Regions from separate parts of the Pseudomonas tohonis genome, predicted to be linked through region 1. Evidence: predicted binding sites of a transcription regulator. Region 1 holds the regulator's gene; each other region holds the start of a gene.
The links. Region 1 encodes sigma-54, which starts transcription at its own class of promoters, with help from an activator protein. Its sites were predicted from a motif close to ANTGGCATNNANNTTGCTNT; they were not measured.
Positions count from the first base shown of each region.

Region 2: glnK (P-II family nitrogen regulator) is a predicted target of sigma-54. The motif match lies at 5,768-5,787, and genes of this name have one in related genera.
Region 3: glnA (glutamate--ammonia ligase) is a predicted target of sigma-54. The motif match lies at 3,812-3,831, and genes of this name have one in related genera.
Region 4: flgB (flagellar basal body rod protein FlgB) is a predicted target of sigma-54. The motif match lies at 5,936-5,955, and genes of this name have one in related genera.

Region 1 covers NZ_AP023189.1:1,396,944-1,404,788, forward strand. Annotated here, with positions in the region: gene HSX14_RS06465 (ZIP family metal transporter) at 1-764, shown strand, start outside; gene HSX14_RS06470 (HPr family phosphocarrier protein) at 860-1,132, opposite strand; gene rapZ (RNase adapter RapZ) at 1,148-2,005, opposite strand; gene ptsN (PTS IIA-like nitrogen regulatory protein PtsN) at 2,015-2,479, opposite strand; gene hpf (ribosome hibernation-promoting factor, HPF/YfiA family) at 2,493-2,801, opposite strand; gene HSX14_RS06490 (RNA polymerase factor sigma-54) at 2,884-4,383, opposite strand; gene lptB (LPS export ABC transporter ATP-binding protein) at 4,526-5,251, opposite strand; gene lptA (lipopolysaccharide transport periplasmic protein LptA) at 5,251-5,796, opposite strand; gene lptC (LPS export ABC transporter periplasmic protein LptC) at 5,783-6,355, opposite strand; gene HSX14_RS06510 (KdsC family phosphatase) at 6,365-6,889, opposite strand; gene HSX14_RS06515 (KpsF/GutQ family sugar-phosphate isomerase) at 6,890-7,845, opposite strand, start outside.
Region 2 covers NZ_AP023189.1:344,123-351,967, forward strand. Annotated here, with positions in the region: gene HSX14_RS01575 (hypothetical protein) at 1-98, shown strand, start outside; gene HSX14_RS01580 (toll/interleukin-1 receptor domain-containing protein) at 748-1,701, shown strand; gene HSX14_RS01585 (DUF6088 family protein) at 2,073-2,828, shown strand; gene HSX14_RS01590 (BPSL0761 family protein) at 2,899-3,126, shown strand; gene HSX14_RS01595 (hypothetical protein) at 3,165-4,970, opposite strand; partial or broken gene HSX14_RS01600 (magnesium chelatase domain-containing protein) at 5,050-5,277, opposite strand; gene HSX14_RS01605 (accessory factor UbiK family protein) at 5,312-5,575, opposite strand; gene glnK (P-II family nitrogen regulator) at 5,985-6,323, shown strand; gene HSX14_RS01615 (ammonium transporter) at 6,358-7,677, shown strand.
Region 3 covers NZ_AP023189.1:6,229,389-6,237,233, forward strand. Annotated here, with positions in the region: gene HSX14_RS28515 (hypothetical protein) at 1-91, opposite strand, end outside; gene typA (translational GTPase TypA) at 196-2,013, opposite strand; gene thiI (tRNA uracil 4-sulfurtransferase ThiI) at 2,143-3,597, opposite strand; gene glnA (glutamate--ammonia ligase) at 3,929-5,335, shown strand; gene HSX14_RS28535 (DUF4124 domain-containing protein) at 5,579-6,139, shown strand; gene HSX14_RS28540 (DUF4124 domain-containing protein) at 6,143-6,763, shown strand; gene glnL (nitrogen regulation protein NR(II)) at 6,953-7,845, shown strand, end outside.
Region 4 covers NZ_AP023189.1:4,391,730-4,399,574, forward strand. Annotated here, with positions in the region: gene HSX14_RS19855 (flagellar basal body P-ring protein FlgI) at 1-431, opposite strand, end outside; gene flgH (flagellar basal body L-ring protein FlgH) at 439-1,152, opposite strand; gene flgG (flagellar basal-body rod protein FlgG) at 1,173-1,958, opposite strand; gene HSX14_RS19870 (flagellar basal body rod protein FlgF) at 2,005-2,745, opposite strand; gene flgE (flagellar hook protein FlgE) at 2,964-4,277, opposite strand; gene flgD (flagellar hook assembly protein FlgD) at 4,311-4,997, opposite strand; gene flgC (flagellar basal body rod protein FlgC) at 5,018-5,470, opposite strand; gene flgB (flagellar basal body rod protein FlgB) at 5,485-5,889, opposite strand; gene HSX14_RS19895 (organic hydroperoxide resistance protein) at 6,217-6,642, shown strand; gene cheR (protein-glutamate O-methyltransferase CheR) at 6,714-7,541, opposite strand; gene HSX14_RS19905 (chemotaxis protein CheV) at 7,585-7,845, opposite strand, start outside.

The DNA of each region.
Region 1 (7,845 bases):
ATCTCTGGCATGCCCTGAAGTCGGGCGCGCTGTGCGCGTTGGGCACCGCAGTCGGGACCTTGCCGGTGCTGTTCATGCGCAGCATCTCGGCGCGTACCTCCGACACCCTGCTGGGTTTCGGTGCCGGTGTGATGCTGGCGGCGACGGTGTTCTCGTTGCTGATCCCCGGCCTCGAGTCTGCCGGGCAGCTGGGCTTCTCCCGCTGGTCGGCGGGGTTCCTGATGAGCCTCGGCCTGTTGTTGGGCGCCAGTGCACTGTTCGGCCTTGGCAGGTTGTTGCCGGAGCGGCAGCTGGAGGTCGACACGCGAACCGATCGCCTGGTGCTGGCGCCGCGCATCCTGTTGTTCGTCATCGCCATCGTCCTGCACAACATCCCCGAGGGCATGGCCGTGGGGGTGGCAGCGGGCGCCGGGCTGGCGGGTGCGGATGGCCTGGCATTGGGCATCGCGCTGCAGGACCTGCCGGAGGGGCTGATCATTTCCTTGGTATTGGCGGGGGCGGGTATGTCACGGGGCTGGGCGATGCTGATCGGTGCGGCATCCGGGGTGGTCGAGCCGCTGTTCGCGTTGCTTTGCGCCTGGCTGGTGCAGGTGTCGGTGCTGCTGTTGCCCTGGGGCCTGGCCTTGGCGGCGGGAGCGATGCTGTTCGCGGTGACCCACGAAATCATTCCGGAGTGCCACCGCAAGGGGCATGAGACCGCCGCGAGCCTGGGGCTGGCGGCGGGCTTCTGTCTGATGATGGTGCTGGATACGGCGCTGGCCTGATCGGCCGATGCTTCAGGCGGCGACGCAGTGAGGCGTCGCGCGGCGGTGTGTCCGCTTGCGCTGCGTGCCTGGCGCCGCCGGGTGGAGGCCTGTCTTCACTCGCCTTCGTCGAAGCGATTGTTGATCAGTTCGATCAGCGCGTTGAGCGCATCGTCGTCCTGCTCGCCTTCGGTGTGCAGGTGGATGGCGGTGCCCTTGCCTGCGGCGAGCATCATCACGGCCATGATGCTCTTGCCGTCCACCAGGCTTTCCGGGTTGCGACCGACGCGGATCTGGCAGGGATAGCGGCCGGCGACGCCGACGAACTTGGCGGCGGCACGGGCATGCAGCCCCAGTTTGTTGATGATGGTGATTTCACAGGCTGGCATCGCGGCGGGGATCCTTTAACTGAGGTCGCGGTGGCGAACCTGGACGTTCTTCAGGTTGGGTTTGAGTGCCTGCCCGAGGCGTTCGGCCAGGTACACGGAGCGGTGGTGGCCGCCGGTGCAGCCGATGGCGACGGTGACATAGGCGCGGTTGCTGGCGGCGAAGCGCGGCAGCCATTTGTTCAGGTAGCCGAGGATGTCCTGGTACATCTCCTCGACATCCGGCTGGGCGGCTAGGTATTCGGCGACGACGGCATCCTGGCCGGAGTGGTCGCGCAGCTCGGGCTTCCAATAGGGGTTGGGCAGGCAACGCACGTCGAATACCAGGTCGGCGTCGACCGGCATGCCGCGTTTGAAACCGAAGGATTCGACGAGGAAGGCGGTTCCCGGCTCGGGCTTGTTCAGCAGGCGCAGCTTGATGCTGTCGCGCAGCTGGTAGAGGTTGAGGTGGGTGGTATCGATCTTCAGATCGGCCAGGTCCGAAATGGGCGCGAGCAGCTTCGACTCGTCGAGGATGGCTTCGGCCAGGGAGCGGTCTTCGTTGGTCAGCGGGTGTCGCCGGCGGGTTTCGGAGAAGCGCTTGAGCAGGGTCTCGTCATCCGCGTCCAGGTACAGCACGTCGCACTGGATATGGCGCGCGCGGGCCTCTTCGAGCAATTCGGGGAAGCGCTTGAGCTGGCTGGGCAGGTTGCGCGCGTCGATGGACACGGCGACCTGCGGATGCAGCAGCTCGGTCTGCAGCAGGGCGCGTTCGGCCAGTTCGGGGAGGAGGCCGGCGGGCAGGTTGTCGATGCAGTAGAAGCCGTTGTCCTCGAGGACATCGAGGGCGGTGCTCTTGCCTGAGCCTGAACGGCCGCTGACGATGATCAGGCGCATGGCAAGGTCCTAGCGTCCGTTCTGGACGTCCACTACCACCTGATACAGGCTGTCGCTGCTCTGCGCCACGCGCAGGCGGTCGCGCACTTCGGTGCGGTCCAGCATGCTGGCGATCTGGCGGAGCAATTCCAGGTGCTCGTCGGTGGCGGCTTCGGGGACCAGCAGTACGAACAGCAGGTCCACCGGGGCGCCGTCGATGGCGTCGAAGTCGACGGGGGCCTCCAGGCGCAGCACGGCGCTGATGGGCGCGGCGCAGCCGGGAAGCCGGCAATGGGGGATGGCGATACCGTTGCCGAAACCTGTCGAGCCGAGTTTCTCCCGGGCGATCAGGCTTTCGAAGATATCTTGCGAGTCGAGGTCGGGAAGTTCGCGAGCAACCAGGTTGGCGATCTGTTCCAGGACACGTTTTTTGCTGCCGCCCGGCACGTTCACGAGGGAACGGCCGGGGGTCAGGATTTGCTCAAGTCGGATCATAGGAAGGGGAATGTCAGCGGGCGGTTGCGCCCTGCTGGCGGTTCAGCTGCTTTTCCTTGTGTTTGATCAGTTGGCGGTCGAGTTTGTCCGTAAGCAGGTCGATGGCCGCGTACATGTCTTCATGCTCCGCATTGGCCACGACCTCACCACCGGCGATGTGCAGGGTGGCTTCGATCTTCTGCTTCAGTTTCTCCACCTGCATGATCACCTGCACATTGGTGATCTTGTCGAAGTGGCGCTCCAGTCTGTCGAACTTCTCGACGACATAGTCGCGCAGGGCGTCGGTCACATCCAGTTGATGTCCACTGATGTTGACTTGCATACCGCTTTCTCCTTATTGCCCGTGTGTAAGAGACAGGCTAACGGGCCTGCCACCGGAACACTTTGGCGTGGATCAATCCGCGTCACATCAGCCGCTTGCGTTCGCTGGAAGGCGCTATCCCGAGGGATTCCCGGTACTTGGCGACTGTGCGGCGGGCCACTTGGATACCCTGTGCTTCCAGTAAACCAGCGATCTTGCTGTCGCTCAACGGCTTTTTGGCATTTTCCGCAGCGACCAGTTTCTTGATGATCGCGCGGATGGCGGTGGACGAGCATTCACCGCCTTCGGAGGTGCTGACGTGGCTGGAGAAGAAGTATTTCAGCTCGTATATGCCACGGGGGGTGTGCATGAATTTCTGGGTGGTGACGCGCGAAATGGTCGACTCGTGCATGCCCACCGCTTCGGCAATGTCATGCAGTACCAGAGGCTTCATCGCCTCGTCGCCGTACTCGAGGAAACCGCGCTGGTGCTCGACGATCTGGGTCGCCACCTTCATCAGGGTCTCGTTGCGGCTTTGCAGGCTCTTGATGAACCAGCGTGCTTCCTGCAGCTGGTTGCGCATGAAGGTGTTGTCGGCACTCGAGTCTGCCCGGCGGACGAAGCCGGCGTAGTGCGGGTTCACGCGCAGGCGAGGGACGGCTTCCTGGTTCAGCTCCACCAGCCAGCGCTCGTTGTGCTTGCGCACGATGACATCCGGCACGACGTATTCGGGTTCGCTGGCCTCGATCTGCGAGCCGGGACGCGGATTGAGGCCCTGGATCAGCTCGATCACCTGGCGCAGCTCGTCTTCCTTGAGCTTCATGCGGCGCATCAGCTGGCTGTAGTCGCGACTGCCCAGCAGGTCGAGATAGTCGCCCGCCAGGCGCTGCGCTTCGCTCAGCCAGGGAGTCTTAGGCGGCAACTGGCGCAGTTGCAGGAGCAGGCATTCGCGCAGGTCGCGAGCGCCGACACCCGCCGGCTCGAACTGCTGGATACGGCGCAGGACAACCTCGACTTCGTCGAGCTCGATCTCGAGTTCGGGGTCGAAGGCCTCCACAACTTCCTCGAGGGTTTCCTCCAGGTAGCCGTCATTGTTGATGCAGTCGATGAGGGTGACGCCGATCAGGCGATCGGTATCGGACATGGGCGCCAGGTTGAGCTGCCACAGCAGGTGGCTCTGCAGGCTCTCGCCGACCGAGGTGCGGGAGGTGAAATCCCACTCGTCGTCGTCGGAGCTGGGCAGGCTGCTGGCGCTGGTCTGGTAGACATCTTCCCAGGCGGTGTCGACGGGCAGCTCGCTGGGGATGCGCTCGTGCCATTCCCCGTCTTCGAGGCTTTCGCTCTCGGAAGTGGGGACGCTGGATTCCTGGAAGCTGGATTCCTGGCTGGCGGAGTTGGGCTGCTGCTCGCTTTCGGCCATGGGGTCGGAGTTGTCGAAGTCCTCTCCTTCCTCCTGGCGTTCAAGCATGGGATTGGACTCCAGCGCCTCCTGGATTTCCTGCTGCAGATCCAGGGTGGACAGTTGGAGTAGGCGGATGGCCTGTTGCAGCTGCGGGGTCATCGTCAGCTGCTGGCCCATCTTCAGGACTAGCGATGGTTTCATGGCAGGGGGCTTAGCACCTTATTCGCCGGCGCGCATGCGCCATCCACTACAGGGCGCCGAGGCGCCACCAGGAAGCAAATTATATGCCTGACCTTGAATGATTTTTCTACTGCTCGCAACTTCTGCGTGCAAGGGCTGGCCTTCAGAGGCGGAATTCGTGCCCCAGGTAGACTTCCTTGACCAGTTGGTTGGCCAGGATCTCTTCCGCACTGCCTTCGGCGATGAGTTGGCCGTCATTCACGATGTAGGCGGTTTCGCAGATATCCAGGGTCTCGCGGACGTTGTGGTCGGTGATCAGCACGCCGATCCCCTTCGCCTTGAGGTGGTGGATGATCTGCTTGATGTCGCCCACGGAGATGGGGTCGACACCGGCAAAGGGTTCGTCGAGCAGGATGAACTTGGGGGCGGTGGCCAGGGCGCGGGCGATCTCGACGCGGCGGCGCTCACCACCGGACAGGCTCATGCCGATGCTGTCGCGGATGTGGCTGATGTGGAATTCCTGGAGCAGGCTCTCCAGCTCGCGATGGCGGCCGGCGCGGTCGAGTTCCTTGCGGGTCTCGAGGATGGCCATGATGTTGTCGGCCACGCTGAGCTTGCGGAAGATCGAGGCTTCCTGAGGCAGGTAGCCGATGCCGGCGCGGGCGCGGCCGTGCATGGGCTGGTGGGTGACGTCCTGCTGATCGATCAGTACGCGGCCCTGGTCGGCCTTCACCAGGCCCACGATCATGTAGAAGCAGGTGGTCTTGCCGGCGCCGTTGGGGCCGAGCAGGCCGACGATCTGGCCGCTGTCGATGGACAGGCTGACATCACGTACCACCTGGCGGCTCCTGTAGCTCTTCGCCAGGTGCTGGGCTTTGAGGGTCGCCATTACTGTGCTTGTCCCGCTTGCTGCTCTTTCTTCTTCGGCTGGATGACCATGTCGATGCGTGGGCGCGGGGTGCCGACATTGGTGCCGGTGGCGCGACCTGCGTTGACGATCTGGCGCTGGGTGTCGTAGACGATCTTCTCGCCTTCGAAGGTGTTGCCTTCCTGGATCACCTTGGCCTGGTCGATCAGCACGATGCGCTCGTTGGCGGCGAAGTACTGGATGGTCATGCCGTATGCCTTGACGATCTGCTTGTCCACCGCAGGCTTCTGCTCGTAGTAGGCAGGTTTGCCGACCGAGGTGAAGACCTCCAGCTCGCCCTGGGCGTTCTGGGTGATGGTCACGGTGTCGCCGGTGATCTTCAGGGTGCCCTGGGTGATCACGACATCACCGCGATAGACCGCCACGCCTTGCTTGTCGTCGAGTTCGGCGCTGTCGGCCTGGACCCGGATCGGCTGATCACGGTCGCTGGGCAGCGCCCAGGCGCTGGCACTTCCGAGTGCAGCACCCAGGCTGAGCAGTAGGGGGAGGGTTTTAACGAACCTCATGCTGGCCTCTTACGTTGGACTGCAGGATCATCCTGCTGTCATTCAAGTACGCTTTCATTCCTTGTGCCGTGGTAACCCCGTTGGCGGCGTCGATTCTAACGGCTTGCTGGGTTTCCGCATATTGCTTGTCCGGGAACACGGTCAGGCGGCTGGTGGTGAGAATGGTCGGCCGGCCCTTGGCATCGGTGCGTGCCACGCGGACCTTGTCGATCAGTTCCACCTGCTCCCCTTCGGGGCTGACTTCGCCGCGCTCGCTCTGCACGTGCCAGGGGAATTCGGTGCCGCGGTAGAGCTGCAGGTCCGGATTGGTCAGCAGCGTCACGTCGCTGGCCTTGACGTGTTCCAGCTTGGCGGCAGTCATTTCATAGTGACGCTTGCCGTCTTCCTGGTACTGCACGCTGGAGGCATTGACCACGTAGAAGTCGATGGCGTTCTCGTCCGCCTGTGCGCTGGCCTGGCGCTCCATGAAGCTTTCCGGGCGGATGTTCCAGTAGCCCAGCGCGATCAGCAGGGCGGCGACCGGGATCAGGATCAGGGCGAGGCGGAAGTTCTTCGACATGTTCTGGACCTAGAGGTAGGCGGCCTGCGCAGCGTCGAGGCTGCCCTGGGCGCGCATGATCAGTTCGCAGAATTCGCGTGCGGCGCCTTCGCCACCGCGTGCCTGGGTGGTGCCGTGGGCGTGCTGGCGGACGAAGCCGTCGGCGCTGGCGACGGCCATGCCGAGGCCCACGCGGCGGATCACCGGCAGGTCGGGCAGGTCATCGCCGAGGTAGGCGACCTGCTGGTAGTCCAGGCCCAGCTCCGCGAGCAGTTCGTCGAGCACCGCCATCTTGTCCTCGCGGCCCTGGTAGAGGTGCTGGATGCCGAGGTTGCGGGCGCGGCGCTCGACCACCGGGGTGCTGCGGCCGGAGATGATCGCGGTGCGTACGCCGGAGTTGATCAGCATCTTGATGCCGTGGCCATCCAGGGTATTGAAGGTCTTGAATTCGCTGCCATCGACCAGGAAGTAGAGCTTGCCGTCGGTGAGTACGCCATCGACGTCGAAGACCGCCAGGCGGATGCCCTTGGCGCGTTGCAGCAGGTCGTCGCTCATTCAGATCACCCCGGCGCGGGTCAGGTCGTGGATGTGCAGGGCGCCGATGGGGGTGTCGTTGTCGTCCACCACCACCAGTACGTTGATCTTGTGGTCGTCCATGATCTTCAGGGCTTCGGCGGCGAGCATCTCGGCCCGCACGGTCTTGCCGTGTGCCGTCATCACGTCGTCGATGCTGGCCTGGCGCACGTCCACGCCCTTGTCCAGGGTGCGGCGCAGGTCGCCGTCGGTGAAGATCCCGGCCAGCCTGCCGTCGGTCTCCAGCACGGCGGTCATGCCCAGGCCCTTGCGGGTCATTTCCAGCAGCGCATCGCGCAGCGAGGTGCCGCGCTCGACGCGGGGCAGGCTGTCGCCGCCGTGCATGATGTTCTCGACCTTCAGCAGCAGGCGGCGGCCCAGGGCGCCACCGGGATGGGAGAAGGCGAAGTCCTCGGCGGTGAACCCACGGGCCTCCAGCAGGGCGATGGCCAGGGCGTCGCCCAGTACCAGCGATGCGGTGGTGGAGGAGGTCGGGGCCAGGTTCAGCGGGCAGGCTTCGTGCTCGACGCGGGCGTCTAGATTGGCTTCGGCGGCCTTGGCCAGCGGCGACTGCGGATTGCCGGTCATGCTGATGAGGGTGATGCCGAGGCGCTTGATCAGGGGCAGCAGGGTGACGATCTCGGCGGTGGAGCCCGAGTTCGACAGGGCCAGCACCACATCGTCCGGGGTGATCATGCCCATGTCGCCGTGGCTGGCCTCGGCGGGGTGGACGAAGAAGGCGGGCGTGCCGGTGCTGGCCAGGGTCGCGGCGACCTTCTTGCCGATGTGGCCGGACTTGCCCATGCCCACCACCACCACGCGGCCCTTGCAGGCGAGGATCAGCTCGCAGGCACGGACGAAGTCGGCGTCGATCCTGCCGAGCAGGGTGTCGATGGCTTCACGTTCCAGGCGGATGGTGCGGTGTGCGGATTGGATCA
Region 2 (7,845 bases), 1.1 Mb from region 1:
TTCGAAAGCTCGCTGAGTTGTGCGCGGTCCGAGGCCTTGATCAGGAGTTTCTCTCGCTGCCAGAAATCGCTGTCCTAGGCACTTGTGAGAGGAGCTAAATCAAGAGCCGGCGAGAATTTATAACTCGTTGATATCTATTGTGATCTTGCTTTTGGGGTAGTCTAAAACCGACTCTCTCGAGGCCTATAGGAAAACCAGCCTGGATAGGCCCCGGCTTTCTAGAGACCGTCCTGTTGAAGAGTCTTACGCTTTGGTTGTGGCTGTTGCAGACCGCATAACTAGGACGCACAGCTCTGCATCCAGATTCAGGCTGTGATCGCACAGCAGGTGCACACCAGTAACTGTCATGCCCATATGCCTGGGCATGCGTTGTTGTCACAGATGGCGGGTCGTTGTTTGGACTTCCTCAAGTCGGAAGTAGCGGTCTCCAGACTTGAGTGCTGGGAACGCCTTGCAGTTCGCATAAGCCTGGCTGTATGAGACGTTGCCTCCCTGAATGTCGAAGACTATGTCCGCTGATCCATAGGATGGCCGGTGACTGAGATTATCGAGAGCCCCCATCTCTCCGCTTTCCTCGGCTGCCTTGATAACCACACCGTGCTCCGTTTTGTTTGTCTGTGGCAGGCGAGTTGCGGTTACGCTGACTTGGGATTGTAGTTACCAGGAAATCACAATTCAGGAGGCTTTATATTAGGCGCAAAACAGGCCGTAAGATCGGGCCATCGCCGATCAGCTGGAGTAGCCATCTTGCCGAATGTATTTTTCTCATACTGTCACGCTGACGAAGCGCTGCGAGATCAGCTTGAGAAGCAGCTCGCCATGCTAAAACGGCAAGGAGTCATCGAGACCTGGCATGATCGAAGGATCCATGCTGGCCAGGAAATCGATACTGCCATTGATGAGCATATCAACAGCGATGAGATCATCTTGTTGTTGGTCAGCCCGGACTTCATCGCTTCGGACTATTGCTACAACATCGAGATGAATCGGGCTATGGAGCGCCATCATGCGGGGGAAGCGATCGTCATCCCGGTAATCCTGCGCGCATGCGATTGGCACTACGCGCCATTCGGCAAACTGCTTGGCACTCCTCAGGATGGAAAGCCGGTAACGCAGTGGCCTGACAGGGATGAGGCGTTCCTGCAGGTGGCGAAAGAGGTCCGTAAAGCGGCTGAAAAGTTGCGCAGCACTCATGCGAAAGCTAGCCCGCAAGCTGCTCGAGTCGAACTAATTACCCCTCAACAGGCAGTACCTAGCGGACCGCGATCAAGCAACCTTCGCCTGGCCAAGACGTTCACTCAGCTGGACAAAGACCGATTCCAGATTGATACCTTCGAATACATCGCCCGCTATTTCGAAAACTCTCTGCAGGAGCTCCAGGCACGAAACCCAGGCTTCGAGGGCGTGTTTCGTCGTGTCGACGCCAATAGGTTCTCCGCGACCATCTACAAAGATGGCCAAGACGTTGCGAGAGCAACAGTCTTCGTTGGGGGGCAGATGGGGGCGGGGATCTACTACAGCCAAGGCGCTTCGTTCAGTGGCAACTCGTACAACGAAATGCTTACGGTGCAAGCGGATGACCAGTCTCTCTATCTCACCAGCTTGGGGATGACCTTCCGTAGGGGGCAGGACCAGAAGCTGTCCCAGGAAGGCGCCGCTGAACTGCTGTGGGAAACCGTCATCGCCCCTCTTCAGCGTTGAGCTGACGACTGCCAGTGGGGGCTGAAGAGAAATCCTTGAGCCAGAAATGACAAAGGCGGCCTCAGAGGACGCCTCAAACCATGTTTCGTCACCGGTATCTATAGCCGGGAGAGGAAGCTCATGGGCAGAGGCTCAGGATACCACTTGCGGAGCTTCTGCTGCTGGTTCATGACGACCGAAAGGAGTTGGCTGGTGTCGCTGAGCCGGCGCTTCCGGCTGCGGTTTAAGGCTGTTTCTGAAGCATTCTTGGGTCATAGAGGAAGTCCTCTTCCTCTATGACCTTGATGCCAGGCCAGGCGGGATAGCGTGAGTTGATCACTAGTTTCTTCTGAGCAGGCAGCATGGCAGAGGTCTCATCAGGCGCCAAGTGAGTGCCCGACTGCAGCCAGGCTGAGCCAAAGTCCACGCTCGGAGTGTCTGCCGGCTTTGTCCCGTCACAGAGAGAGCTCGAAGGTTGGCGTGGTTACTATTTGACCAATGTCAGAAAGTGGAATAGATTTCTGACATCGAAAGAACACACCGGCTCGAAAGCGATGAAAACTCTTCCTCAAACCATCTTGGAGCAAAGCAGGCAGCTGCCCGAGGGGGGGATGCTGGCCGCAAAGGATTTTCTTCATCTCGGAAGTCGGGCTGCAGTGGACCAGGCATTTTCCAGACTGGCCAAAGCTGGGCTGCTTCTTCGCGTGGTGCGTGGACTGTATGTGGCGCCAGTTACGAGCAGGTTTGGGACAAGGGCTCCGGCGCTAGAGAAGGTCGTCCAGGCTCTGGCTCAAAAGACCCAAGACGTAATCACAGACAGTGGCGCGCGAGCAGCTAACGGCCTTGGGCTGACCACCCAGGTACCTGTTATGTCTGTGTTCTTCACCCGCGGGCGAGGGCGCACGCTCACGTTGGGCAAGTCGAAGGTCGAGATCAGGCGCGTTCCTAAGTGGATGCTCTCGCTCGGTGCGACGCGCCCTGGGGCGGTAATTCGGGCGCTCGCTTGGTTAGGTGAGGCGCATATAAGTCATGCGATGGAAAAGCTGCGCAAGCTGCTATCCCCGGCGGATTGGCAGGAGCTGCGCTCTGTCCGGCATTTACTTCCGTTCTGGATGGCTATGGCGATCAGTCGTGATGTGGTCTGGTAGCTGGCCCGGTCTACGCTTAGCTAGGAGTCAGGACATGAGTTGTGGCTCTATGCCTTCTGGGGAGGTGACTATGACAATGCCCAACGAGCGCTCTCGGGCAGTGGTGAATACGCGGGAATTCCTTGTCGCGCTTTCTCGAGATGGCACCCTGCCGGAGAAGGTGCGCCACGACGCTAAATTCCTCTTGCGGCATTATCCAACATTGGACGACGTCATCCTGGCCGGGAAAATTGAGGAGCAGGCTGAGACGTTGCCCATCGGGGTAATGGGGCCTGTCTTCAGCTCGTCGCTGAAGTGAGCGTGCAAAGGGATCGAATGAAGCAGCGGAATCTCGCGTCAGCGCGGGCGGCGAGACCTAGTCGATCGTGGTGCCGCTTGAGGTTGGCTGAACAGTCGGCTCAGAAAATCATCCGCAAACAGTTCCGGATGTTTCCAGTCGATTTGGATTTTATGATTGTGTTTGCATCGGCCCCATTGCAAATTGTCCCGAGCCGTTGAGCGCATGAGTGCATCGGAACCAGTGGGGTCTGCAAAACCCAGTAAAAGTTCGTAGAGAAGCCCTTCTGGGATTTCATCTTCCGACTCTGTCCAAATGACGCCAGTTGAAATAGCTTGGTTCAATCGCATTTGTAGCTCGAATACGTATCGAACCTTACCGTCGAACTCGACCCTGGCCATGACAGCTACACGTTGCCGTACTTTAAGTTCGTCGCTGTAAAGCCAGGCTTTATCTTTGCCATCGTGCGTCGAGGGAAGTAAGCAAAGCGGGATCCGATTATTTTTGTCTATAGCTAGTTCTTTGGGCTGAAATCCCTCAGTGAGAAAGCAGACCTCCGCTAGCTCGTACTCATGCGCTTTGAACAAAATTATCGCTGTTGCGATGCTTTGATTCTGCACATCATTCGAAGTTAGCTGAAAGTTCTCGAGCTCCTTGTCTTTCTCTGTGGTGCCTGCAGGATTTTTTGCTTTTCCTCTGACTTCAGCTTTACGTTTCTTTTCTGAGTCGGGGCCGCCAGGTGCAGTAGTGGCCACTTCAACAGATACATTTTTTTTGACGTATTTTCCGCCTTCCTTCTCAGTCGGATCTGGCTTCGGCGAGCGTTTGACGGGAATTTTCTTTAGGCCTGGAAAGCGCTGGTCAATGTGCGGTGCATACACCGGGCTTCTAGCCTTCCTACGGTCCACGCCTTCATCAATAATCTGTTCGGCGGGCTCAATGTTGTTCAGTGCCAAGGGGACCATTTCTGAACCCCTTCCTGTTGACGTAGTGCTAGATCTCCCATCCCGGTCCCATTCTATGGAACCAATAGCGGGTACCCAGTCACAGCTTAATATTTGAGTAACTAGAAGTCGATTTTTGCCAATATTCCTGCCGAGCAGTTTAAAGCCGACTTTTCCTTCCGTTGGAGGAGCCGCCCGTATAGGCCATCGCTTAGACGATTGGCCGTCAGGTCCCCTGTCTGTGAAAATGGCTTTTGCTGCTCCGAGGGCATATTCATCGAAGAGCAACGCCGCCAAAAAATCTACTATCTGCTCAGGTACACCCTTCTTTAACCAGATTTTTTTATGCGGGCCAGTTGTAACGGATTTTTCTTTGTCATAAATGCTGAGCTCTGGATTAAGAATGTGCTCGCTAAGTACAAGCTCCGTCAGGAATGTTGAGTTCGCATAGAAGAAAAGAAAAATGTCTACGGATGGAATAATGACGCCGTAGCGGTCACCGTTATGGCCTATGCCCATATAAACCGTTTCGTTATCTTCCTCTGCGCTTGATTTTGTTCTTGGGATTATTGCCTCTGAGTTTTCTTCAGCAAAGCGTTTGAAGAACGTCAGATTTGCGCGAGAGAGATCAAGGGTGAGGCGTTTCTTTCTGGCCTCCACCAACTGGTAGTCGGTGCGAAGCAGGAACCCATCGCGTATGAGCCCATTTCGCCTCAGCGACGGCAGGTCGCCTATCGGCACAGGGACGATATCATCCGCCTCCTGCCTCGGTTGCTCACCGGGCTCCGTTACCTTTCCGATGACGACTTCGAGCCGCAGATCTTCCACGTCCGCATAGCTCTGCTTCACCAAGTACCTAAAGTTCTTGATGCGCCATAGGCCGTCCTTGTGGAGTTGTTCGTGATAAACCTCGCGGGTCATCTGAGCAATCTATTCTCATAAAAAGAGCACGATATTCTCAGATGCCAAAACCGCTATCAAATATTAAAACATCTTAGACCTTGGGCAGGTCGGCGGGAGCGAGGTTGAGGGTGATACGGCGCAGCGGGAATTCGAAGCCGCTGGTGAGGATGGCGCTGCGGACGCGGTCCTTGCTCTCCTTCACCGCCGTCTCCGGCAGGCCGACCAGGGCCAGCGAGGGCAGGCCGTTGGTCAGGTGCGCCTCGACCGTGACGGCCGGCGCTTCCACGCCCACCTGGGCGCGGCTGTGGACGAGGGCCAGGGACATGATCACTCCTTGATCGCTGTCACCGGCCGCCGGGTCATTCGGTCGGCGGCGGTGTCGGCGTGGCTTCGAGCTCGGCGACCTTGGCTTCCAGGGCCTCGAGGCGGGCGCGGGTACGGGCGAGGACGGCCATCTGGCTGTCGAATTCCTCGCGGCTGACCAGGTCGAGCTTGCTGAAGGCGCTCTGCAGCAGGGCTTTGAACTGGGTTTCGAATTCGGCGCGCGGCAGCGGGGTATCACCGCTGAACAGGCGGGAGGCGTGGGCACCGAGGGCGTCTAGCAGGGCTTTGGGCGGCAGCATGATGGACTTCCATGGACAGGCGGTGCGCAGTCTACCACGGGCGGTGGCAGGCCGATCCGGATGGACGGCGCACGATTTTTGAGCAACGGCCGATCATCCGCTGCGCCAAGTTGGTGCGTGTCGCCGGTGCCGCAACGGGCGCCGAGGGGGCATACGGCCAGTATCTGCTTGAAAAGAAGCGCTTTTGATGGAGCTGGCAAGCTTTCTGCTTTAGGGCTCATGACGCATGCACCGATGCAGTACCGGTGTGTCGGGCGAGGCGGGGGAGTGTTTCGCCGGAAGCGGTTGGTTTGCGTTCGAAGTGGCCGAGCCAGGGCGGTTCGACGCGTTACAAAGCCAGACACTGCGCTTAGACTTGAGCCGGGGTCGTTTTTCCTGGGGCAAGTCCACCAATACGGGAGAGAGTTTCATGAAGCTAGTCACTGCCATCATCAAGCCGTTCAAACTCGATGACGTGCGCGAGTCGCTGTCCGAGATCGGCGTGCAGGGCATCACCGTTACCGAGGTCAAGGGCTTCGGTCGCCAGAAGGGTCACACCGAACTGTACCGTGGCGCGGAATACGTGGTCGATTTCCTGCCCAAGGTGAAGATCGATGTCGCCATCGCCGACGATCAGCTGGATCGCGTGATCGAGGCCATCACCAAGGCAGCCAACACCGGCAAGATCGGTGACGGCAAGATCTTCGTCGTCAATCTGGAACAGGCCATCCGTATCCGTACCGGCGAAACCGGCACAGACGCGATCTAAGCCTCCGAACCCCAACGCCCCAGGAGAAAACAACATGACTCTGCGTAAAGCCGCAGGGCTAGGAGCCCTTTTGTCCCTCGTCACCCCCGGCCTGGCCATGGCCGCCGACGAGGTTGTGCTGAACAGTGGTGATACCGCGTGGATGCTGACCGCGACCGCGCTGGTGCTGTTCATGACCATCCCCGGCCTGGCGCTGTTCTACGGCGGCATGGTGCGTTCCAAGAACATCCTCTCGGTGATGATGCAGTGCTTCGCCATCACCGGCCTGATCAGCATCCTCTGGGTCATCTACGGCTACAGCCTGGCCTTCGACACCACCGGGATGGAACAGGGCGTCGTCAACTTCAACTCCTTCGTCGGTGGCTTCGGCAAGGCCTTCCTGTCCGGCCTGACCGTCGACAGCCTGACCTCCGCCTTCCCTGAAAGCGTGTTCATCACCTTCCAGATGACCTTCGCCATCATCACCCCGGCCCTGATCGTCGGTGCCTTCGCCGAGCGCATGAAGTTCTCCGCGATGCTGATCTTCATGGCCATCTGGTTCACCCTGGTCTACGCGCCGATCGCCCACATGGTGTGGAGCGGCAACGGTGGCCTGATGTGGGACTGGGGCGTACTGGACTTCGCGGGCGGCACCGTGGTGCACATCAACGCCGGTGTCGCCGGTCTGGTGGCCTGCCTGGTTCTGGGCAAGCGCAAGGGCTACCCGACCACCCCGATGGCCCCGCACAACCTGGGCTACACCCTGGTCGGCGCCGCCATGCTGTGGATCGGCTGGTTCGGCTTCAACGCCGGCTCCGCGGTCGCCGCCAACGGCACCGCCGGCATGGCCATGCTGGTGACCCAGATCGCCACCGCCGCCGCCGCCCTGGGCTGGATGTTCGCCGAGTGGCTGACCCACGGTAAGCCGAGCGCCCTGGGCATCGCTTCCGGCGTGGTCGCAGGCCTGGTCGCCATCACCCCGGCTGCCGGTACCGTCGGCCCGATGGGTGCCCTGATCATCGGCCTGGCCGCTGGCGTCCTGTGCTTCTTCAGCGCCACCAGCCTCAAGCGCAAGCTGGGCTACGACGACTCCCTGGACGCCTTCGGCGTGCACGGCATCGGCGGCATCATCGGCGCGCTGCTGACCGGTGTGTTCGCGGCCCCGGCCCTGGGTGGCTTCGGCACCGTCGAAGACATCGCCAGCCAGGTGTTCATCCAGTTCAAGGGCGTCGCCTTCACCGTGATCTACACCGCTGTCGTGACCTTCGTGATCCTCAAGGTCCTGGACCTGGTGATCGGCCTGCGTGTAAGCGAAGAGGAAGAGACCGTAGGCCTCGACCTGGCGCAGCACAACGAGCGCGGCTACAACCTGTAAGCGGCGGGGCCCGGCCCAAGTGCCGGGCCGTTCCACGGCGGCCCGGTGCCGCCGGACCTGGGGCCCTGGCTCGCTCGAGGTTGCCGTCGCCACGCGGCGTCGGCAGAGATTGCAACACGAGCCACGAAGGGCGCCCGCAAGGCGCCCTTTGCTTTTTCTGGAGCCGCG
Region 3 (7,845 bases), 2.0 Mb from region 1:
TGAGATGGCGGGTGTCGAGGGTGCGCTGTGAGGCACAGCCGAGGGTCAGCAAGGTCAGGCCTGCCAGGCAAGCCAGGGAAGTCACTTTCATGGGTCTCTCCTGATGAAACAACGGACTGCCAGGGGTGGCAGGCCTCTTAATGAAAAGCCCCCGCCGGATCGCTCCGGCGGGGGCTTTCAGTTACTGATCGGAGATCAGACCTTGCTGCGCTCGTAGCGCTTGCGGTCGTTCTCGTTCAGCATTTTCTTGCGCAGGCGGATGGACTTCGGCGTCACTTCCACCAGCTCGTCGTCGGCGATGAATTCCAGCGCCTGTTCCAGGGTGAACTTGATCGGCGGAACCAGGGCGATGACTTCGTCCTTGCCGGAAGCGCGCATGTTGTCGAGCTTCTTGCCCTTGGTGGGGTTGATCACCAGGTCGTTGTCACGGCTGTTGATGCCGGCCAACTGGCCTTCGTAGATCTCGTCGCCCGGAGCCAGGAACAGCTTGCCGCGGCTCTGCAGGGTTTCCAGCGAGTAGGTCAGGGCAGTGCCGGTGGCCATGGAGACCAGAACGCCGTTCTGACGGTTGCTGACTTCGCCGGCCTTGATCGGGCCGTAGTGGCTGAAGGTCGAGGTCAGGATGCCGGTGCCGGAGGTCAGGGTCAGGAAGCTGTTGCGGAAGCCGATCAGGCCACGCGCCGGGATGGTGTATTCCAGGCGCACACGGCCCTTGCCGTCGGGGATCATGTTGGTCAGATCGCCCTTGCGCAGGCCCATCTGCTCCATCACCGAGCCCTGGTGCTGCTCTTCGATGTCGATGGTGACGTTCTCGTAGGGCTCCTGCTTTTCGCCGTCCTTCTCGATGATCACCACTTCCGGACGGCCCACGGCCATCTCGAAGCCTTCACGGCGCATGGTCTCGATCAGTACGGACAGGTGCAGTTCACCGCGGCCGGAGACCTTGAACTTCTCGGCGGACTCGCCCGCCTCGACGCGCAGGGCGACGTTGTGCAGCAGTTCCTTCTCCAGGCGGTCCTTGATGTTGCGGCTGGTGACGAACTTGCCTTCCTTGCCGGCGAAGGGCGAGTCGTTGACCTGGAAGGTCATGCTCACGGTCGGCTGGTCGACGGTCAGGGGCGGACGGGCTTCGACGTTCTGCGGGTCGCACAGGGTGTCGGAGATGAACAGCTCTTCCATGCCGCTGACGCAGACGATGTCGCCGGCTTCGGCTTCGGCGACTTCGACGCGCTGGAGGCCGGAGTGACCCATGATCTTAAGGATGCGGCCGTTGCGCTTGGTGCCGTCGTCGCTGATGGCGACCACCGGGGTGTTGGACTTGATCTTGCCGCGGGCGATGCGGCCGATGCCGATCACGCCGAGGAAGCTGTTGTAGTCCAGCTGGGAGATCTGCATCTGGAACGGGCCGTCGACGTCGACGTCCGGAACCGGGACGTGGTCGATGATCGCCTGGAACAGCGCGTCCATGTTGTCGTCCATCTTCTCGTGGTCGAGACCGGCGATGCCGTTCAGGGCGCTGGCGTAGACGATCGGGAAGTCGAGCTGCTCGTCGGTGGCGCCGAGGTTGTCGAACAGGTCGAAGATCTGGTCGATGACCCAGTCAGGGCGCGCGCCCGGACGGTCGATCTTGTTGACCACGACGATCGGACGCAGGCCGGCCTTGAAGGCCTTCTGGGTCACGAAGCGGGTCTGCGGCATGGGGCCGTCCTGGGCGTCGACGACCAGCAGCACGGAGTCGACCATCGACATCACGCGCTCTACCTCACCGCCGAAGTCGGCGTGGCCGGGGGTGTCGACGATGTTGATGTTGTAGCCGTTCCACTTGATGGCGGTGTTCTTCGCCAGGATGGTGATGCCGCGCTCTTTCTCCTGGTCGTTGGAGTCCATCACGCGCTCGGATTCCGCTTCTTTGCGGTCGAGGGTGCCGGAGAGCTTCAGCAGCTTGTCGACGAGGGTGGTCTTGCCGTGGTCGACGTGGGCGATGATGGCGATGTTGCGTAGTTTTTCGATCACTTGTGTATCTCGATCAGAGGATTCGGTTCGCCGCTGAGTCTAGGCGGCCTGTATGAAAAACGTTCGATTCAGCCCGCCCACTGGTCGGGGGGGCGGTGGCGGATGCTGCCGCCGTACAGCCCGGGCTGTTTAGGCCGGGCGATAAACGCGCACATTGGCATGCCCCTCGCTGAGCAGGTGGTGAGCATGCAGGCGGCTCATGACGCCTTTATCGCAATACAGGAGGTACTGACGGTTTTCGTCCAGTTCCTTGAAGCGGCTGTTGATGGCGTAGAACGGCAGGGCCTGGACTTCGATGCCGGGCAGCTCCAGCGGTTCATCTTCCTGGGCATCCGGATGGCGGATGTCGATGACGATCTGGCCCGGCAACGCCTCGCCGACCTCTTCTACCTTCAGGTCCTGGCCCAGTTCCTCGATCACGCGGTCGATGGGGATCAGGCGGGCACGCTCGATGGCACGCTCCAGCACGGCCATGTCGAACTGCGCCTCTTCGTATTCGATGCGGCTCTGCTTGGCGCGGGTGGTCGGGTTCACCGAGATCACGCCGCAGTACTCGGGCATGTGCTTGGCGAACTCGGCGGTGCCGATGCGGGTGGCGGTGTCGATGATGTCCTGCTTGTGGCTGGCGATCAGCGGGCGCAGCACCAGCATGTCGGTGGCCGAGTCGATCACCGAGAGGTTCGGCAGGGTCTGGCTGGACACCTGGGAGATGGCCTCGCCCGTGACCAGCGCCTCGATGCGCAACTGCTCGGCCATGCGCGTGGAGACCCGCAGCATCATGCGCTTGAGGATCACGCCCATCTGGCTGTTGTCGACCTTGCCGAGGATCTCGGCCACCACCTCCTCGAACGGCACGCTGATGAACAGCACGCGCTGGGACCGGCCGAACTTCTCCCACAGGTAGTGGGCCACTTCCATCACGCCCAGCTCGTGGGCGCGGCCCCCGAGGTTGAAGAAGCAGAAGTGGGCCATCAGGCCACGACGCATCATCTGGTAGGCGGCGACGGTGGAATCGAAACCGCCGGACATGAGCACCAGGGTCTGCTCCAGCGAACCCAGCGGGTAGCCGCCGAGACCGTCGTGCTGGTGGTGGATGACGAACAGGCGCTGGTCGCGCACCTCGATGCGCACTTCCACTTCCGGGTTCTTCAGCGAGATGCCGGCGGCGTTGCACTCGCGACGCAGGCGGCTGCCCACGTGGCTCTCCAGCTCCATCGAGGTGAAGGTGTGCTTGCCGGCGCGCTTGCAGCGCACGGAGAAGATCTTCCCGGGGATCTGGTCGGCGTAGTGCAGCTTGCACTTTTCCAGCACGTCGTCGAAGTCACCGAGCGGGTACTCGTTGACCTCAAGGAAGTGGGTGATGCCCGGGGTGCAGGTGAGGCGCTCGATCATCTCGGCGAGGAGCTTCGGATCAGTTTGCGTCGTAACCAGCTCCAGGTTGTCCCAGATGCCGCTCACTTCGACTTCCGGGTCGAGATCACGCAGCACCACGCGAATGTTCTTCGCGAGCTGGCGGATGAAATGCTTGCGCACCGGCCGGCTCTTGATGGTGATTTCGGGGAAGACCTTGATGATGAGTTTCATGAAAACAGCGCTTGCTGGGACAACGGAAAAAGAGGGGCGCGGATTATAGCGGAAATTGTTCAAGCTTTGACCAAAATCAATCACACCCCTTGAGTGCGCACCAAACAGGTGCAATCACGACGTGCGGAGCACGGAATTGGTGCGCAAAACTGTACACAATCGATCTTCAGCCCCCGGCCTGCCTGTGTTCTAGGGCGCTTGCCCATTCCAGGGCACTGGCACGCAATTTGCTCCCTTGTGAGGCAGGTTGCCCTGGCGGACTATGCCGCCCCGGCTTCACCTTTTATTGGGGGCTCAACTTTTCCAGCTCCCCATTCACCTGGAGGACACCATGTCGAAGTCGCTTCAACTGATCAAAGACCATGACGTGAAGTGGGTAGACCTGCGCTTCACCGATACCAAAGGCAAGCAGCACCACGTGACCATGCCGGCACGCGACGCACTCGACGACGAGTTCTTCGAAGTGGGCAAGATGTTCGACGGCTCGTCCATCCACGGCTGGAAAGGCATCGAAGCCTCCGACATGATCCTGCTGCCGGTCGACAGCACCGCCGTGCTCGACCCGTTCACCGAAGAGCCGACCCTGATCCTGGTCTGCGACATCATCGAGCCGAGCACCATGCAAGGCTACGACCGCGACCCGCGCTCCATCGCCAAGCGCGCCGAGGAGTACCTGAAGACCACCGGTATCGGTGACACCGTCTTCGTCGGCCCGGAACCCGAGTTCTTCATCTTCGACGAAGTGAAGTTCAAGTCCGACATCTCCGGCTCCATGTTCAAGATCTACTCCGAGCAAGGCTCCTGGATGACCGACCAGGACGTCGAAGGCGGCAACAAGGGCCACCGCCCGGCCGTCAAGGGCGGTTACTTCCCGGTTCCGCCGTGCGACCACGACCACGAAATCCGTACCGCCATGTGCAACGCCATGGAAGAGATGGGCCTGGTCATCGAAGTTCACCACCACGAAGTGGCGACTGCCGGCCAGAACGAAATCGGTGTGAAGTTCAACACCCTCGTTGCCAAGGCTGACGAAGTCCAGACCCTGAAGTACTGCGTGCACAACGTGGCCGATGCCTATGGCAAGACCGCCACCTTCATGCCGAAGCCGCTGTACGGCGACAACGGCTCGGGCATGCACGTGCACCTGTCGATCGCCAAAGACGGCAAGAACACCTTCGCAGGTGAAGGCTATGCCGGCCTGTCCGACACCGCCCTGTACTTCATCGGCGGCATCATCAAGCACGGCAAGGCCCTGAACGGCTTCACCAACCCGTCGACCAACTCGTACAAGCGTCTGGTTCCGGGTTTCGAAGCACCGGTCATGCTGGCCTACTCCGCCCGCAACCGTTCCGCCTCGATCCGCATCCCGTACGTATCCAGCCCGAAAGCACGCCGCATCGAAGCGCGCTTCCCGGACCCGGCTGCCAACCCCTACCTGGCCTTCGCCGCCCTGCTGATGGCCGGCCTGGACGGTATCCAGAACAAGATCCACCCCGGCGATGCCGCCGACAAGAACCTGTACGACCTGCCGCCGGAAGAGGCGAAAGAGATCCCGCAGGTTTGCGGCAGCCTGAAAGAGGCGCTGGAAGAACTGGACAAGGGCCGTGCGTTCCTGACCAAGGGCGGCGTGTTCAGCGACGACTTCATCGATGCCTACATCGAGCTGAAGAGCGAAGAAGAAATCAAGGTGCGCACCTTCGTGCACCCGCTGGAATACGACCTGTACTACAGCGTCTGATCCGGCAGCCCGCACAGGCAGCGTGCCGCGCGAGCGGCACGGACTAGAGAGGCCTCCTTCGGGAGGCCTTTTTTTGTCCCGGGAATGGGCCCCGTGCGCTCGGCATCGGCCACGCCGCCAGCGCAGCGCAGCACCGGAGGGATCACGATTTTCCGGCTGCGCCGCACAGCCGCATCAGGCCGAACTTGCCAGCCCGGCGCGCCGGTGCAACGCTTAGCGGCATCATCCAGAGGAGACCGGCCCATGCGCCTCCTGCTCACCTGCCTGCTGTTGTCGCTGACGCTTCCCGCGGCGGCGCAGATCTACAAGTACACCGACGCCAACGGCAACACGGTCTTCACCAACCAGCCGCCGGATGGCACCCGGACCGAAGAGGTCACCCTGCCCACCACCAACACCGTGGAAGCGCAGAAGCCCGCCACCCCGCCCGCCGCCGCGAAGGACCAGGCAGCCGAGGCGGCCTATCAGGAACTCCGCCTGACCGACGTGCCCAGCGACGAAGCCCTGCGCGCCAACAACGGCACCTTCTCCGTCGGCGTGCACCTGGTGCCGCGCCTGCGCACCGGCCACCGGCTGCAACTGCTGCTGGACGGCAAGCCCGAGGGCCAGAAGGTCAACGTGCCGCGCCTGCAGGTGGTCAACGCCGATCGCGGCGAGCACAGCCTCGCGGTCCAGGTGCTCGCGGGCGATCAGGTCGTGCAACAGAGCGAGACCATCACCTTCACCGTGCAGCGGGTCAACACCAGCAGCCCCGCGCTGCGCCCGCCGCCCCCTCCGAAACCCACTCCGAAGCCAGCCATCTGACCCATGCGCACGATCCTGTTCTGCCTGCTGTTCGCCTGCCTGCCGGCGATGGCCCAGGTCTACACCTACATCGACGAGGAAGGTAACCGCGTCTTCACCGACCGGCCCAAGCCCGGCAACGCCGAGCGCATCGAACTGACCCCCTCCAACGGCATGACCGCCCAGCCGGCGGCCCCGGCCGTGCTGCCGCCCGCCGCCATCCCCCGCGAGCTGGGCTACCAGGTGCTGCGCATCCTGGTGCCCGAGCCGGACGCCACGGTGCGCGACATGGAGGGCAACCTCATCGTCACCGCCATGAGCGAGCCCGGCCTGCGCGACGGCCACAACTACCGCCTGGTGCTCGACGGCAAGGCCCAGGGCGAACCCGGTCGCAGCCCGGTCTTCCCGCTGAGCAACCTCGATCGCGGCACGCACCAGCTGGCGGTGGAGATCATCGACGACAAGCAACGGGTGGTGGAGCGCACGCCGAACCAGCCGGTGCACATCATGCGCATCACCCTGGCGCAGAAGCGCCAGGCGCGCCCCTGCAAGAAGGCCGATTACGGCGTACGCCCCGAATGCCCGCTCAAGGACAAGCCCAAGGAGCCGGACAAGGGCATCATCGGCATCCTCCCGTTCTTCTGATCCCGCGACGCACCGCAATGGTGCGTCAGGCTGCACCGATTTCTATACTCTCCCCATTTTGGTTCGCCCGCATGCCGCCGCACTGCGCTGAAAAGCAGCCGCAAGCGGCTGGCGGCCTGTTCCAGCGCGTCTTTTCAGGGCTTGGTTTGCTTCTTGCATTTTCCTGCCCATCGCCGAGATGCCCGACCTATGACCATCAACGACGCCCTGCACCGACTGCTGCTCGACAACCTGACCACCGCGGTGATCCTGCTCAACGCCGACCTGCGGCTCGAGTACATGAACCCGGCGGCCGAGATGCTCCTGGCCGTCAGCGGCCAGCGCAGCCACGGCCAGTTCATCAGCGAGCTGTTCACCGAGTCGCCCGAGGCCCTGACCTCGCTGCGCCAGGCGGTGGAACAGGCGCACCCCTTCACCAAGCGCGAGGCCATGCTTACCTCCCTCGCCGGGCAGACCCTGACGGTGGACTATGCGGTGACGCCCATCCTCAACAAGGGCGCCACCCTGCTGCTGCTGGAAGTGCACCCGCGCGACCGGCTGCTGCGCATCACCAAGGAAGAGGCCCAGCTGTCCAAGCAGGAAACCACCAAACTGCTGGTGCGCGGCCTCGCCCATGAGATCAAGAACCCCCTGGGCGGCATCCGTGGTGCCGCCCAGCTGCTTTCCCGCGAGCTGCCGGAAGAGCACCTGAAGGACTACACCAACGTCATCATCGAGGAGGCCGATCGCCTGCGTAACCTGGTGGACCGCATGCTCGGCTCCAACAAGCTGCCGTCGCTGGCGATGACCAACGTCCACGAAGTGCTGGAGCGTGTCTGCAGCCTGGTGGAAGCGGAGAGCCAGGGCGGCATCACCCTGGTGCGCGACTACGACCCGAGCATCCCGGACGTGCTCATCGACCGCGAGCAGATGATCCAGGCCGTGCTCAATATCGTGCGCAACGCCATGCAGGCCATCTCCGCCAACAACGACCTGCGCCTCGGGCGCATCACCCTGCGTTCGCGCACCCTGCGCCAGTTCACCATCGGCCACACCCGGCACCGCCTGGTGACCAAGGTGGAGATCATCGACAACGGCCCGGG
Region 4 (7,845 bases), 3.0 Mb from region 1:
TTGCCCTGGGCGATGGCGTAGACGTTGCCGTCGATGCCCTTCAGCGGCGCCATCAGCAGGCTGCCGCCGCGCAGGCTCTTGGCGTTGCCGATGGACGAGATGGTGACGTCGATGGCCTGGCCGGGCTTGGCGAAGGGCGGCAGGTCGGCGTGGATGGACACGGCCGCGACGTTCTTCAGCTGCACGTTGCCGGAGCCGGCCGGCACCTTGATGCCGAACTGCGCCAGCATGTTGTTGAAGGTCTGCAGGGTGAAGGGCGTCTGGGTGGTCTGGTCGCCGGTGCCGTTGAGGCCCACGACCAGGCCGTAGCCGATCAGCTGGTTGTTACGCACGCCCTGGATACTCGCCAGGTCCTTCAGCCGTTCGGCGTGGACGGTCGTGGCGGCGAGCAACAGGCAGAGGGCAGCGGTCAGTCGTTTCATCTTCGCGATCACCTGCTCAGAACGGCCACAGCGGGCTCATGAAGAAGCGGTCGAACCATCCTGGCTGGCTGGCATCGGCGAAGGCGCCGGTGCCGGAATAGGTGATGCGCGCATCGGCGATGCGGTTGGAGGAGACGCTGTTGTCGGTGCCGATGTCGTCGGCGCGGACCAGGCCGGCGATGCGCACCAGTTCGTCGCCGGTGTTCAGGGTCATCCACTTCTCGCCGCGCACGGCGAGGATGCCGTTGGGCAGCACTTCGGAGACGGTGACGGTGATCGAGCCGCTGAGGCTGTTGCTCTGTCCCGCCTGGGAGTTGCCGCTGGTGTCGCGGGTGCCGCTGTAGCCGACGTCCATGGACAGGTTCTCCGCCTTGAGCGGATTGAGGCCGGTGCTGGGGTTGTCGACCCGCACGCCGCCGCCGAACAGCGAGGTCAGCCCGAGGTTGGCGGTGCTGTCCTTCTTGATCTGCGAGGTGGCGTTCTTGCTGGCCTGGGTACGCTCGTTGAGGGTGATGGTGATGATGTCACCCACACGATACGCCTTGCGGTCGTCGTAGAGATTGGTTTCGAAGCCGGCCTGATAAATGGAGCCGTTGTTCTGCGCGGCGGGCATGGGCGTGCGCGGCAGGACAGGGGCGTAATAGGGATCGTTCGGCTTGGCGGCCGGCGCGACGCACCCGGTGAGCAGGTGGGCGGCGAGCAGCGAGACAGGAAGGATCAGCCGGTTCATGACAACTTACCTCGAGGGTATTACAGGTTCTGCGAGAGGAATCCGAGCATCGAGTCGGCCGTGGAGATGACCTTGGAGTTCATCTCGTAGGCGCGCTGGGTGGTGATCATGTTCACCAGTTCCTCGACCACGCTGACGTTGGAGTTCTCCAGGGTGTTCTGCAGCACGTTGCCCAGGCCGGTCAGGCCGGGGGTGCCGACCTGCGGCGCACCGCTGGAGGCGGTCTCCAGGAACAGGTTGTTGCCGATGGCCTGCAGGCCGCCGTAGTTGACGAAGTCGGCGGTCTGGATGTTGCCGATCACCTGCGGCGTCGGGTTGCCGAAGGTGGTGACGGACGCGGTGCCGTCCTCGCCCACGGTGAAGGTCTGCACCTCGGCCGGCAGCACGATCGCCGGCTCCAGGGGATAGCCCTGGGAGGTGACGACCTGGCCGTCGGAGTTCAGGTGGAAGCTGCCATCGCGGGTGTAGGCGACGGTGCCGTCCGGCATCAGGATCTGGAAGAAGCCACGGCCGTTCACCGCCAGGTCGAGCGGCTGCTCGGTGGTCTGCAGGCTGCCCTGGGTGAAGATCTTCTGGGTGCCGGCGATGCGCACACCGGTACCCAGTTGCAGGCCGCTGGGCAGTTCGCTGTCCTGGGTGCTCTGCGCGCCGGGCTGGCGGCGGATCTGGTACAGCAGGTCCTCGAACTCGGCGCGATCACGTTTGAAACCCGTGGTCGATACGTTCGCCAAGTTGTTGGAAATGGTGGTCAGGTTCATGTCCTGAGCCGCGAGGCCCGTCTTGCTGACCCAGAGTGCCGGAAGCATCTTCGTTCTCCTCGGGCGCCGGTTTCATGGCGCCGCGTACTGGTAATTAGCTGAGTTGCATGACCCGTGCCATCGCCGAAGCATCGTCTTCGGCGGTGCGCATCATCTTCACGTGCAGTTCGAACTGGCGGGACAGCGAGAGGATCGCGGTCATCTCTTCCACCGCGTTGACGTTGCTGCCCTCGAGGAAGCCCGAGGTCACCTGGACGGCGCCATCCACCGGCGCGGGCTGGCCGCTCTTGAGGCGCATCAGGCCGTCGGTGCCTTTTTCAAGCTGCTTGAGATCGGGGTTGACCAGCTTGATGCGGTCGACCTGGGCCATCACGTTCGGGGCCTCGCCCAGGGAACGGATGCTGATGGTGCCGTCGGCGCCGATCTCCACCTTCTGTTCCGGCGGGATGGCGATGGGACCGGAATTGCCGATCACCGGCAAACCGTCGCCGGTACGCAGCTGGCCGAGGGCGTCGACCTGCAGGCTGGCGGTGCGCACATAGGCTTCGCTGCCGTTGCCCGACTGCACGGCGATCCAGCCCTGGCCACCGATGGCGATGTCCAGGTCACGACCGGTTTCCTGCATGGAGCCCGGGGTGAAGTCGGTGCCGGGGCGCTCGCTCATGGCGTAGACGCGCGCCGGAAAGGTGTCGCCGAACACGGGCATGGAACGGGCCTGCTCATAGTCGCGGCGAAAGCCCGTAGTGGAAATGTTCGCCAGGTTGTTGGCGTGGGCACGCTGGGCCAGGGTGTTCTGGCTGGCGCCTGACATGGAGACGTACAGCATCTTGTCCATGGGGTTCTCCGAGTGGGCTTTTGACGCCCGCTGACTCTTTGCAGGCTATTCAGCAATTGCTGTGCCAGAAACGGAAAAACCAGTACAAGCCACTGATACATAAGAAAAAATGCAAAAGAAAAAGGCCCAAGCAAGGGGCCTTCGAATGCCGTGGCGGCGAGGGGCTGCCGCCAGCGGCAAGGTCCTTGCCGCCCGATGACCCGGGCGGCAAGCACCACTCAACGCAGGTTGATGATGGTCTGGGTGACCGCGTTCTCGGTCTCGATGGTCTTGGCGTTGGCCTGGTAGTTGCGCTGCGCCACGATCAGGTCGACGAGCTCGGTGGAGATGTCGACGTTGGAGGCCTCCAGGGCGCCGGACTGCAGGGCGCCCAGGGTGCCGGAACGCGGTGTGCCGATGACCGGCTCGCCGGATTCGGAGGACTGCACCCAGGAGGTCTTGCCCACCGGGGTCAGGCCCTGGACGTTGGCGAAGTTCGCCAGCACCACCTGGCCCTGAATCTTCGACTGGCCGTTGGTGTAGCGGGCGAAGATGTTGCCCTCGTCGTCGATCTCCAGGCCCGACAGTTGGCCGGTGGTGTAGCCGTCCTGGGCGACCTTGGTCACCGCGAAGGCGCTGGAGAACTGGGTCGAGCCACGGATATCGAAGCTGATGGTCGGCGCGGCGGCGGCACCGTTGGCGCTCCAGACCGGCGGCGTGGCGCCGTTGGACTGTGCCGGCACCCAGCCGGTGATGCCCAGGGTGCCGTCGGCGTTGACGGTGAAGCCGCCCGTGCCGGTGAAGGTGCTGGTGTCGAGCTGGCCGGAGCTGGTGAAGCCCACCGTGGTGCTGATCGGCGCGGTGCTGGCCGGGTTGGTCGGGTTGCGACCGTCGATCAGCACGTTCATGGTCCAGGAGTTGGCCGGGGTGGCCGACTTGACGAAGTACTGGGTCATGACGTGGGCGTTGCCCTGGGCGTCATAGATGTTCACCGAGGTCGACGAGTTGTAGGTGGTCGGGTCGGCCGGGTCGAACGGCGTCTTGGTCGGCACCGTGTTGGTGGAGTTGAGGTTGAACGGCTGGGTGATGGTGGTGGTGGCCTTGGGCTGCTGGTTGTTGGTCTGGATCACCAGGTCGCCGACCACGCCGCTCTGCAGCGCACCGTTGGCATCCACCGAGTAGCCCTGCAGGCGATAGCCGTTGTTGTCGACGATGTAGCCGTTCTTGTCGGTGCCGAAGTAGCCGGCGCGGGTGTAGCTGATGGCGCCGTTGTTGCTGGTGATGAAGAAGCCGTTGCCGTTCACCGCCAGGTCGAGGGCGTTCTCGGTGTAGTCGATGGTGCCTTGGTTGTAGAGCTGGGCGACGTTGCCCAGCAGCACGCCGCTGCCGATGGTCTTGCTGCCGGAACCGAGCACGGAGGCCGAGTATAGGTCCTGGAACTCGCCACGGGATTGCTTGAAGCCGACGGTGCCGGCGTTGGCGATGTTGTTGCCAGTGATATTGAGGTCACTGGAGGCGGCACGGATGCCGCTGAGTCCGATATTGAACGACATGGGATGCTCCTGTAACGCCGGCGCCGCCGACGATTATTGACCGATGACCTTGACCTTGGAGAGTGCGACGCTGCCCAGCCCGGCGAGGTTGAGCGTCATCTCGGCGCCATTCAGGCCGAGGGTGACGCTGTCCACGTTCGCCGGCAGGTTGGTGGACATCGCCACCGTCTTGCCGTCGATGGCCGCCTCGGCCTGGAAGGTGTAGGTACCGTTCGGCGCGACGTTGCCGCTCGAATCCTTGCCGTCCCACATGAAGCTGACCTGGCCGGCACTCTGGGCGCCCAGGTTGATGCGGTTGACGGTGTTGCCCTTGCTGTCCAGCACGTTGACGTAGACGTTGGTGCTGGCGCCGGTGAGGTTGATGCTGCCCTTCATGGTCTCGCTGGTGTCCACCACCGCCTTGTTGGTGGTGACGATGACCTTGCGGCCGACCAGGGAGGACGCCTGCAGCGCCTGCGAGGACTGGGTGCTGGAAAGGATGCTCTCGACACTGGTGTTCAGGTTGTCGAGGCCTTCCACGGTACTGAACTGGGCCAGTTGCGCGACGAACTCGCTGTTGGTCTGCGGGTCCAGCGGGTTCTGGTTGTTCATCTGGGCCACCAGCAGCTGCAGGAACTGGTCCTTGCCCAGCGAGCTGTCCTTGGTCTTGTCGTTGTCCTTGAGCTTGTACTGGTCGAGGACCGAGCTGCTCGAAGTTCCGCTTACGCTGTCAACGCTCATCTTGTTCCCTCACTCGCGCCTTACTGACCCAGGGTCAGCACGCGCTGCATCATCTGCTTGGCGGTGTTCATCATTTCGACGTTGGTCTGGAAGGCGCGACTGGCGGAAATCATGTCGGCCATCTCTTCCACCACGTTGACGTTGGGGTAGTACACGTAGCCATCGGCGTTGGCAGCCGGGTGGTTCGGCTCGTAGCGCGGGGTCAGGGCGCTCTGGTCTTCGATCACACCGAGCACCTGCACGCCACGACCGGATTCGTCCTCGCCGGCGAACAGCGAGCCGCTGCTGCCGCCCTCGCTGTTGAGCTGGCTCTGGAACATGGTCGAGAAGACCGGGTGACGGGCACGGTAGGTCTGGTTGATGCTGGAGGACACCGTCTCGGCGTTGGCGATGTTGCTGGAGATGGTGTTCAGGCGAGTGCTCTGGGCGCTCATGCCGGTGCCGGCAATGTTGAAGACGCTGGACAGTGACATGGTGTGATCTCCTCTTATTCGCCGCGCAGGGCGCTGACCAGCCCTTTGAACTTGCTGTTGAGCAGGGTGAAGCTGGCCTGGAACTGCATGGAGTTCTCGGTGTAGGTCGATTGTTCCTGCTGCAGGTCGACGGTGTTCTGGTCGATCGAGGGCTGGAACGGAATCCGGTACTTGAGGCTTTCGTCGAACAGGCTGGCGCCTTCGGCGGCGATGTGGCGCTCGTTGGTCAGGTTGGCATGGAAGGTGCCCTTGCTGTTCTCCACCTGCTGCTGGAGCACGGCCTTGAAGTCCAGGTCACGCGCCTTGTAGTTGGGCGTGTCGGCGTTGGCGATGTTGTTGGCCAGCACTTCGGCACGCTGGGTGCGGAAGTTGAGGGCCTTTTCATGGATGCCAAGGGCGCTTTCGAAGCTGATGCTCATGTCTCTGACCTTTGCCGAGTGGCAGTTCGGTTTGTCTGCCTGACATTCAGCAAAGGCTGTGCCAACTTTTAAAACCCTTTATTTTCAATGACTTGATATAAATCCGAGCGGCAATCGAAGCGGCAACGGCAAGGCATTACCGCTTTTGCCGGTGCCGACGGCAACGCGGTTGGGCGATCTTGCCGCTGGGCGGCAATGGCCGCCAGCGGCGATCGCCGCCCTGCCCTCTCCTTTTGCCCACGTGGTCTAGGCTTTGGTTTCCGCTTGGCGGCAGCCGCTGCGCAACGCCGCCATCGCCCCTTGATCGACGAACCCGAGGAGATCGAAATGCCCATCGAAAAAGCCCTGTACCGCGCCTACGCCGAAGCCTACGGCGGCCGTGAAGGCCGTGCCGTTTCGTCCGATGGCGTGCTGGATGTGAAGCTGACCACGCCCAAGGAACTGGGCGGGCCGGGAGGTGAAGGAACCAACCCCGAGCAGTTGTTTGCGGCCGGCTATTCGGCGTGCTTCCTCGGTGCCATCAAGTTCGTGGCCGGCAAGGAGAAGGTCGCCCTGCCGGACGACGCGTCCATCGAAGGCATCGTCGGCATCGGCACGCTGCCCACGGGTTTCGGCATCGAGGTGGAGCTGCGCATCTCCCTGCCGGGCGTCGACAAGGCCGTGGCCAAGGACCTGATCGACAAGGCGCACGTGGTGTGCCCCTACTCCAACGCGACCCAGGGCAACATCAACGTGACCCGCACGCTGGTTTGAGGGTACGCGCCACCGTTGCGGTGCCAATGAAAAGGGAGGCTTTCGCCTCCCTTCTTCATTTCATCCGCGGGTCACTTGACCTTGTAGATGATCCCCGGGCTGCACTGCACCATCTGGTACAGGTCCGGCAGGCCGTTGAGCGCCTCGGACGCACCGAGGAACAGGTAGCCGCCGGGTTTCAGCGTGGCGTGGATGCGCGTGAGGATGTCCTTCTTCACCTCGGCGGAGAAGTAGATCAGCACGTTGCGGCAGAAGACGATGTCGAACTTGCCCAGTGCCGCGTAGCTGTCCAGCAGGTTCAGCGGGCGGAACTCGACACGGTTGCGGATCGCCGGCTTGACCACCCAGCGCCCCGGCCCTTTGGGGTCGAAGTAACGGGTCAGGCGCTCCTGGGAGAGCCCGCGCCCCATCGCCAGGCTGTCGTACTCGCCGGCCTTGCAGGCGGCGAGCATGGCGCTGGACAGGTCGGTGGCGACGATGCGCACGCCGGCCTTGAGCTGGCCGAGGTTGGTCTTCTCGAACTCGTCGATCGCCATGGACAGGGAGAACGGCTCCTGCCCGGACGAACTGGCCGCCGACCAGATGCGCAGCGGCTGATTGGGCGAGGCCTTGATCATCTCCGGCAACACCCGGCTCTTCAGTACCTCGAAGGGATAGGTGTCGCGAAACCACAGGGTCTCGTTGGTGGTCATGGCATCGACGACCTGCTCGCGCAGGCCGCCTCGGGGGGAACCCTGGATCTTCTGGATCAGCTCCCCCAGGGTCTTGATGCCGTTCTGCTCCATCAGCTTGTTAAGGCGGCTGGATACCAGGTACTGCTTGTTGCTTCCCAGCAGGATGCCGCAGGTTTTTTCCAGGAAGGTCCGGAACTGCTCGAAATCCAAGTTACCTGAAGACACTAGGCCCGCCTCATTCATATCTGTTTCCTGGGGGAGTCATCCCTCAGCCGCCATCAGCGATTCTGATCCGCTCGATCACCCGCGCCGCCAGGTCGTCGGGTCGGAACTTGGCGAGGAAATCATCCGCGCCGACCTTCTTCACCATCGCCTGGTTGAACACGCCGGAGAGCGAAGTATGCAGGAGGATGTGCAGTTTCTGCATTCTCGCATCGCCTCGGATCTCCGCCGTCAGCGTGTAGCCGTCCATTTCCGGCATCTCGATGTCGGAAATGATCATCAGCAACTCCTTCTCCGGCGCCTTGCC